DNA from 3 places in the Bacillus sp. Marseille-P3661 genome. Region 3 is predicted to be linked to each of the others. Evidence: riboswitches for the same ligand, from Rfam matches in the RefSeq annotation. Region 3 holds a riboswitch; each other region holds the start of a gene.
The links. Region 3 has a riboswitch for S-adenosylmethionine ahead of C1724_RS23270 (acyl-CoA dehydrogenase family protein). Riboswitches for the same ligand answer to the same signal wherever they lie in the genome.

Region 1 (3,154 bases), on a different contig from region 3:
AGCTTCATGTGTTTTAAGTTCTTCTTCTGTAGGGCGGATAAATAGCTGGTGTGCAAACAGATTATGCCAAGCAGATTCATTGATTACTTGCATTGGTAAACGGTATTTTGGATCTGCACCTGCGAAACCCTTGAAACAGAATATTTCGCCTTGAACATGTAAATAGTGCAACACTTTTTGATATAATGCATCGAAAACCTCAGGTGAGATTGGTTGGTTAACGGAACCCCAATCAATGCTGTCTTTTGAAGATGCTTCTTCAACAATAAATTTATCTTTTGGTGAGCGGCCAGTGTATTTTCCAGTAGTTGCACAAATGGCTCCAGTTGACGTTAAGACGCCTTCTCCGCGGGCTAAAGTTTTTTCAACTAATACTGGAACTGAAGGATTATGATGTACATTTGCCCCGCTAAGTACATCCTTTAATTCGATGCGATTGCTAACTGAATTCATAAACAAAACCATCCTTTTTTAATTTTAGCTTATTCTTATTCTTTATGTTGATTAGTATAACATATTCAAATTAATAGTCTATACTATTTGTGATTTCTTTCACTGATTTGTTAATTTTTTTAATTTTCGGTTTAAATATAGCTTATGTCATTTGAACTCGTAAAGTGAATATGGTTGCTTATATAATAAGGAAAAAATTAATCAAAACTATTCAATCTTATATATAAAGGAGATAACGATTTGTCCAAATAGCATAACCTATAAGGCCAGTATAAGTATTTCTAATTTTTTCTATTTTTGGTGGATATTAATTGACAAGCTGTATACCCTGCGATATTATAGGGCGGAACGGATACTCTCTTATCCCGAGTTGGTGGAGGGGGACAGGCCCTAGGAAACCCGGCAACCGAGACTATTAATGGTAATTTAATTTTTACTCATAAGTAAAAATTAATTGAACAACCTAATAATAGTTATAAGGTGCTAACCTGTGGCAAGGCAATTCGCCTTGAACGATAAGAGTGAAAGGCTAAGACATTTCAAACCTTTCCTCAAAAATGGAAAGGTTTTTATTATACTATCTGAATTAATATGTTATTCCGGATGATAGTATAAGGAAAACTAAAGCTATGCTAAAGGACTTACAGAGCAAGTTTTTCTAATGTTAATCACTAATCACTAAATCAAATAGCAAAAGCCATAATCAAGTTTGTTATAACCACCTCTTAAAAAAGGGAATGAGTACCGTTAACTTGATAATCGATTTTTAATAGGAGGTACATTAAAAAAATGACAAAAAATCGTCGTTTATTTACTTCGGAATCAGTTACAGAAGGACATCCAGATAAGATTTGTGACCAAATATCAGATTCCATTCTTGATGCAATTTTGGCTAATGATCCTAATGCACGTGTAGCTGCCGAAACATCTGTTACTACGGGGTTAGTTTTGGTAGCTGGAGAAATTACGACTACTACATATGTGGATATTCCCAAAATTGTTCGCGATACTGTGAAAAATATAGGCTATACTCGTGCAAAGTATGGATTTGACTATGAAACATGTGCAGTATTAACATCAATTGATGAACAATCACCAGATATAGCCATGGGTGTAGACAAAGCATTAGAAGCACGTGAAGGACAAATGACTGAAGAGGAACTTGATGCAATTGGTGCAGGAGACCAAGGCTTAATGTTTGGGTTTGCTTGTAATGAAACACCTGAATTGATGCCACTTCCTATTTCATTAGCACATAAATTAGCACGTCGTTTAACAGAGGTTCGTAAAAAAGATATTCTTCCTTATTTACGCCCTGATGGTAAAACACAAGTGACTGTAGAATATGATGAAAATGACAAACCAAAACGCATTGATACAATTGTTATTTCTACTCAACATCATCCGGAAATTACTTTAGAACAAATTAAACGTAACTTAATAGAACATGTGATTAAGCCGGTTGTTCCAAGCGAGCTTATTGACGAAAACACAAAGTATTTCATTAACCCAACTGGCCGCTTTGTAATTGGTGGTCCTCAAGGGGATGCTGGTTTAACAGGTCGAAAGATTATTGTAGATACTTACGGTGGATATGCACGTCATGGTGGGGGTGCTTTCTCAGGTAAAGACCCTACAAAGGTTGACCGATCTGCTGCTTATGCAGCTCGGTATGTTGCAAAAAATATTGTTGCGGCAGGACTTGCTGAGAAATGTGAAGTGCAACTTGCTTATGCGATCGGTGTAGCACATCCTGTTTCAATTTCGATTGATACATTTGGAACTGGTAAAGTTTCTGAAGAAAAATTAGTTGAAGTTGTTCGTAATAACTTTGATCTACGTCCAGCTGGAATTATTAAAATGTTAGACCTACGTCGCCCAATTTATAAGAAAACTGCTGCATATGGTCATTTTGGTCGTACTGACATTGATGTGCCATGGGAAGCTACAGATAAGGCTGAAGCTCTAAAAAGTGAAGCTTTATAATATTTTTTTAAGAGGATAAAAAAGCGTTAGTGGCGCTACTTTTTATCCTTTTTCATATTTTTTTAGAGATATTTTTAGCTTCTTGGTATAAATGCCAATTTTAGGTTATAATGTAATAAAGGGACCAATATTTATATCTACTTATTATAAACTACATCACGATGTGTTGTTGTTTTTATAATAAGTTTATTTTTTTACTATAGGTAGGTTCATTATTGAGCCTAATCAATGGAAGGTGTGTTGAAATGGCATTCGGTAGAAGAAACGTTGAAGAGGTTGTCACAGAGGAAACAAAAGTATGGGAATGTACATCCAATGAGTGTAATTGTTGGGTTAGGGATAACTTTAAAAGTAGTGAACAGCCCGTGTGTCCTATTTGTGAAAGTGAAATGAGCGAGACGACCAAAATGTTACAAGTTGTTGAAAACCATAGTAAACATAATTTCAAATAAAAGTAAAAAGAATTGACTTTATTAAAGATATACGATAGTATTTAAAGTACGCTATTAAGTTCGTTTATTAATAATTTGGATATACCTCGTAAGTCGTAACTACAGAAGTGTGGGCGATTTTTATGTTGTCCTCTTCTAGTTACGACTTTTTTGATGCTTGTAACGGAAAATTATGTAAATAAACACTTATGGTGATAATTATAATATAATGGAGGAATTTTCCCATGGTAGCAGGTAAAGTTAAATGGTTTAATGCAGAAAAA
Region 2 (3,154 bases), on a different contig from region 3:
TCGAGATGCTAACGTATGTGGCCAATAGCGTTGCAATGGGAAATGCCCATGATGATGTTAAAAAAGTAGCAAAACATATTACCAAGGATGTTAGTGAAGATGGTATTGTGTATGGCCTTGAACTGGTAGGATTATTGAAATAATCGAATTTAATCTTTTGGGGGCTCTAGTGTGACAGGCTAGCGTATTTTGTATCTTGTGAAAAGGCAGCTTTGGGCTGCCTTTTTGTTAATAAAAGTCTCTTTACCCATATATCGGATTCCATTCGATTTTTCCATACTTTTCATTTTCATAGAGCTGAATTTTAAAACGATTTTTTTTATAAAAACGGATCAATCGTCCGAGGTGGCCCCAATCTCTTTCGGCAAGCTCACCATAAATGAGCGCCATATTTTGTTGGATTGCAATGTCTTTAAGATATTTCATACATATCGTACCATACCCATAATTTTCTGGCCCTTTGATATCAGCTATAAAAATGGTGTGGTCTTTTTTAATAATAGTTTCCATACAAAAATCCCATTTTCCGAGATACGCAGTTTCACAGTCTTTAATTAAGATTTTTAATGAGCGTTTTTGCATTAAGCTATATACGATAACCCATTTTTCTTCTTTTGTTTGTTCAATACCCAGTATTTCGGCCTTTTTTGCGATTTCTTTTATGTTATCTTGCATACGCAAAAGTTGGTTTTCCATTTCACGCGATTTATTCAAAAGTTCATTTTTTCTAGTATTTAATGCATTTTGTAATACTCGTGTATGTCTAGGTAGCATAAATTTTACCTCCTTACAATTACTATCGTAACATATTAGAATTTGTATTTGTTGTTTAGAATGAATTACTAGAAATTTCATGTCGAAATATGTTGTTAAATTGTTAGAAATATAGTATTATTTAAAAATAATTTAAAAATTACTTTTTCAGATCTGGCAAAGAAATTGGCCCGATGAAATCTAACAACCACTAACTTCATAGAATGTTCTAATTCTAGCAAGCAATTTTTGAGGAAAAGTTAAAGTTTCTTCTTGTCGAAGTGGTTTTTTATTTTTTCTATATTAGTATATGGTACTAAAACATTAAATTCCAGTTGATCTTTTTAATGCTTTACCGTATTATTATATTAATAAACTAAAGTGTTAAACTATAATATAATCTCCTTATCGAGAGAGGTGGAGGGACTGGCCCTTTGAAACCTCGGCAACGGGTTCTTTTGTTTGAATACCGTGCTAATTCCTGCAAGTTTTTTAACTTGGTAGATAAGTTGAGCGGTATGATTAAATACTACCCTCTTCTTGTGACTATAGAAGAGGGTTATTTTTTTAACTAGGAGGTTCGCTTTGTGATTACCTTAGAAAATATTACAAAGACATATGATAGTGGTGGACAAAAGGTTCATGCTTTGAAAAATGTAAATTTAACTGTAGAAAAAGGTCAAATATACGGCGTAATTGGGTTCAGTGGTGCAGGAAAAAGTACGTTAATTCGCTGTGTGAATTTATTAGAAAGACCTACAAACGGAAAAGTAATGATTCAGAATCAAGATATAACGACGATTCCGAAAAGCGAGCTAAGAAAGGTACGTCAAAAAATTGGTATGATTTTCCAACACTTTAATTTATTGCAATCAAGAACTGTATTTGGAAATATAGCCTATCCTTTACAATTAGCAAAAGCTCCTAAAAAACAAATACAGGAACGAGTAACGGAGCTTCTTGAATTTGTTGGATTAGCCGATAAAGCAAATATGTATCCAGATCAACTATCAGGTGGACAAAAACAAAGGGTGGGTATTGCAAGAGCCCTTGCAACATCACCAGATATCTTACTTTGTGATGAAGCAACATCTGCACTTGATCCGCAGACGACAGATTCAATTTTAAAACTTTTAAAGCAAATCAACCGTGAATACGGTATTACTATTATGATGATTACTCATGAAATGCATGTTATTCGCGAAATTTGTGACCGTGTAGCTGTAATGGAATATGGAAATGTAGTAGAAGAAGGAAGTGTATTTGATGTCTTCTCACAACCTAAAACGCAAACGGCCCAAAACTTTGTGAAAACAGTAATGCAGGATGCAATTCCTTCTAGTGTGCTTAGCCTTCTAAACAATAAAGAGGGAGGCGCAAATGTATATAAAATTACATTTGTTGGAGAAAATGCTGGAAGTCCAATTCTCTCTGAGGTTGCTAAAAAGTATAATATCGATGTAAACGTGCTATATGGCCAAATTACTGAGCTACAAGAAAGACCCTTTGGTAACTTAATCGTAGAATTTATCGGTGACCAACAAGAAATTAACAAGGCGGTTGCTTACGTAGAAAGTAGGGCATCAATTAAGGAGGTGATCAATCATGGGGGTTAATTGGGATACGTTTTGGCTAAAGATAGTTGAGGCAACATGGGATACAATTGTGATGGTTGGTTTTTCCCTACTATTTGCTACTATTATCGGTGTGCCATTAGGTATTGCGTTAGTAGTAACAAGAAAAGGCCATTTGCTAGAGCAAACTGTTGTATTTAATATTTTAAATGGTATTGTGAATATCTTTCGTTCAATCCCATTCATCATTCTTATGGTTGCGATCATACCGTTTACAAGATTTATAGTAGGTACTTCAATAGGTACTGCTGCAGCAATTGTTCCGCTGATCATATTCTCTGCACCATATATTGCTAGATTAGTAGAGAGTTCGATCCTAGAAATTGATCCTGGTATCATCGAAGCTGCGGAAGCGATGGGGGCAACACCTTGGCAAATCGTTTTTCAAGTTTTAATACCAGAAGCGCTAAGCTCACTAATATTAAATATTACGATTGCCACAATTGGTTTAATCGGTGCATCTGCAATGGCAGGAGCTGTAGGCGGCGGTGGTTTAGGTGACTTGGCTATTGCTTACGGTTACCAACGCTTTGAAACAGAAGTTATGATCATCACTGTAATTATCCTAGTTGTAATGGTTCAAGGGTTACAATCTCTTGGAAATAAACTTTCAAGGGTTATAAGAAGAAGATAAAAAAGGAGATAGGAAAATGAAAAAAACTTTAACATTTTTATTAAGTTTAGTTTTATTAGTAGGAGTGGCTCTAGCTGGTTGCTCAAGTAATTCATCTGCACCTGAAGAAACAACAACGGAAACAACTGAAACA
Region 3 (3,154 bases):
CCCACAAAGATGCATTCTGCATGTTTAGAAGCAAATTCTAGGCCGCTATTAGACGTGCCTGCTTGAAACAAGACTGGTGTGCGCTGTAAGGAAGGTTCACTTAAATGCGGTCCTTCCACATTGAAATACGTCCCTTCATGATTAATTTCATGGACTTTACTCGGGTCGACAAGCGTGTGATGTTCCACATCTTCCACTACTGCATCATCTTCCCAGCTTTGCTCCCACAGCTTATAAGAAACTTCCAAGTATTCATCTGCAATTTGATAGCGCTCATCATGTTTGATCATATCTTCTAACCCGAAATTTTTGGCTGCATTTGGTAAATATGAAGTAACAATATTCCATGCAACTCTTCCTTTAGTCAAATGATCTAACGTTGAAAAACGTCTTGCATTTCCAAATGGTGGTTCATAGGTCGTACTAACAGTAACAGCAAATGACAGATTTTCAGTGACAGCAGCCATTGCCGAAACAAGCATGGCAGGATCATTTAAAGGAACTTGCAGCCCGTCTCGAATCGATGGAGCCTTGCTGGCCTGATAAACATCATAGATTCCGAGTACATCTGCGAAAAACACTGAATCAAATTTCCCCCGCTCCAATAGCTTTGCCAAGTCAATCCAATAATCTAAATCTTTGTAGCGCCGATGACGCTTATTTTCTGGATGTTTCCATAATCCATGTGAATTGTGCATCGCACTGTTCATTTCAAACGCATTTAAGATGATTTGTTTAGTCATTTCTTTTCCTCCCAGGAAAAATATTTATTAAATAACAAGAATTCTATCAGGCACTGCTATTTGGTACTTTTTTGCATTAAAAAAACCTCTTCTTAAAAGAAAAGAAGAGGTTTGACTACTATGCACTCGCATATATCTCCTCTTATCTTTCAAGCAAAAATTGCCTGCTGGAATTGGCACAGTACTTAAATAGTCTGTTGCCGAGGCTTCAAAGGGCCAGTCCCTCCACCTCTCTGGATAAGAAAACTTGTTATTGAATTTAATCCAAAATATACATGGAATTGAAATGTCTGTCAACAAAAAATTAAAAAAATATTTTAATAATTTAAATTTATCAATCAGCGTTGACAATTTTTAGAAAGTCATTTATAGTTTGACTAACAAATTCATACGTAACAATGTCTTATCAAGAGTCAGGGGAGGAATCTGGTCCAACGATCCTGCGGCAACCGCTTAATCAATTGATTAAGAAAGGTGCTCATTCCAGCAGACATCAATGTCTGAAAGATGAGAGAGTGTAAAATGGAGCAAAAGTCCACTTTCGTCATCGGAAGTGGACTTTTTTTTACAAGTTTATGAGTTTTCTCAAAAACAACTAAACCTCCCCTATAAAATACACTATTCGCATTTGTTTTATATGCTTTATAAGATATTGTTCAATAATAATTGGAGGAAAACAAATGACTATAACCTATCAACAATTAACAACCTCAAAGCAACAACAACTTTTATTGGAACAAGCAGAAGTCCTAGCTGCCGCCTTTAAAGAAAGAGCGGCGAAAATAGATGCCAAAGGAACATTCCCGTATGAAAATTTTGAGGATATTAAACGAAATAATTTCCTGGCACTTACGGTTCCTCAAGAATACGGCGGTTCTGGTATCAATTTATATGATTATTTATTAATTCAAGAAAAACTTGCTACCGGCGATGCACCTACAGCCCTATCATTGGGCTGGCAACTAGGCGTTATACTTGAAGCAGCCGAAAGTCGAAACTGGAAAGAAGAAAGCTTTGCTAAATTATGTGATCTAATTGTGAATGAAAAAGCATTAATTAATTTAGCACAATCGGAACAAGCAACAGGTAGCCCCTCCAGAGGTGGAATTCCGACAACAACTGCAACAAAAGAAAACAATGGTTGGCGTGTAAATGGCAGAAAATCCTTTACATCAATGGCTGTGGCACTTGACTATTCAATCGTAACTGTAGACATTAACTCTACAGGAAAAAAAGGATTTATCCTTATTGATCACCAATTGGACGGTGTGTCAATTGAAGAAACATGGGACAGCATAGCAATGAGAGGTACAAAGAGTGATGATTTAATTTTAGATAATGTCCTAGTAAAGGACGATGCCTTACTTGTCGTAGAAGATATAAAAAAACCTTCACCAAAAGGTTGGTATCTACAAATTCCGGCTGTATATTTAGGAGTTGCACTTTCTGCACGAGACTATGCGGTTACATTTGCAACGAACTATCGTCCAACTACATTACCTGGCCCAATTAGCGAAGTTCCAGAAGTTCGAAGAAAAATTGGCGAAATCGAACTAGAATTATTTAAAGCACGAGAAGTACTGTATTCAGTTGCTAGGAAATGGGTGGACTATCCTGATCAAAGACATCTACTAGGTTCAGAGCTTGCCGCTGCAAAACATATCGTAACCAACAGTGCGAATGTTGTAGTAGATCTAGCCATGCGAATTGTAGGTGCTAGAAGTCTTTCAGCACAAAACCCGTTGCAGCGGCATTTCCGCGATGTGCGTGCAGGCCTGCATAATCCGCCTACAGACGACATGATTATCTACAATTTAGCCAATGCTGTTTTAAATTCGTAAAGCTTACTAGATTTATTCAAACAGCAATTTTTTAATAAGGAGAGATGCAATCATGGCTATTTCTAGACAGGATCTAAGCGAAACTGTTTGGTATCCGTCAACTGAGCAAATACAACAAGCCAACATAACAAATTTCATAGAAAAGTATGGTCTAGTAAACTATCAAACCTTGATCCGAAAATCAGCTGCAGATCCGAATTGGTTTTTCTCCACTTATTTAAGGGAAATACAGATTAATTGGTATGAGAACTACGAAAAGGTAATGGATTATTCTAAAGGGATTGCCCACACGGAATGGTTTAAAAACGGAAAGCTAAATCTTTACTCTAATTGTATTGAGAAACATTTACACCGTGATAGCGCTGATGTGCCAGCGATTATTTGGGAAGGCGAAGATGGCCGGCAGCGGACGCTTAGTTATACGGAAGTAGATCACGAGGTTAATAGAATAGCTGCTTACCTTATCCAACTTGGAGTAAAAAAAGGAACATGTATCGGAATGTACTTGCCTCCTCTACCAGAAGTGGCAATAACTATTTTCGCATGCGCGAAAATTGGAGCAATTGTTGT

Region 1: it holds a riboswitch for S-adenosylmethionine, as region 3 does, so the genes downstream of both, metK (methionine adenosyltransferase) here and C1724_RS23270 (acyl-CoA dehydrogenase family protein) in region 3, are expected to answer to the same signal.
Region 2: it holds a riboswitch for S-adenosylmethionine, as region 3 does, so the genes downstream of both, C1724_RS15130 (methionine ABC transporter ATP-binding protein) here and C1724_RS23270 (acyl-CoA dehydrogenase family protein) in region 3, are expected to answer to the same signal.

What each region holds. Positions count from the first base shown of each region.
Region 1 covers NZ_LT965953.1:620,851-624,004, forward strand. The annotation lists gene pckA (phosphoenolpyruvate carboxykinase (ATP)) at 1-453, opposite strand, end outside; SAM riboswitch class I at 811-975, shown strand; gene metK (methionine adenosyltransferase) at 1,243-2,439, shown strand; gene C1724_RS02805 (cold-shock protein) at 2,685-2,891, shown strand; gene C1724_RS02810 (cold-shock protein) at 3,116-3,154, shown strand, end outside.
Region 2 covers NZ_LT965954.1:825,299-828,452, reverse strand. The annotation lists gene C1724_RS15140 (Cof-type HAD-IIB family hydrolase) at 1-143, shown strand, start outside; gene C1724_RS15135 (hypothetical protein) at 244-774, opposite strand; SAM riboswitch class I at 1,156-1,264, shown strand; gene C1724_RS15130 (methionine ABC transporter ATP-binding protein) at 1,341-2,369, shown strand; gene C1724_RS15125 (methionine ABC transporter permease) at 2,359-3,021, shown strand; gene C1724_RS15120 (MetQ/NlpA family ABC transporter substrate-binding protein) at 3,038-3,154, shown strand, end outside.
Region 3 covers NZ_LT965958.1:126,605-129,758, reverse strand. The annotation lists gene C1724_RS23275 (LLM class flavin-dependent oxidoreductase) at 1-743, opposite strand, end outside; SAM riboswitch class I at 883-987, opposite strand; SAM riboswitch class I at 1,144-1,257, shown strand; gene C1724_RS23270 (acyl-CoA dehydrogenase family protein) at 1,424-2,584, shown strand; gene C1724_RS23265 (AMP-binding protein) at 2,637-3,154, shown strand, end outside.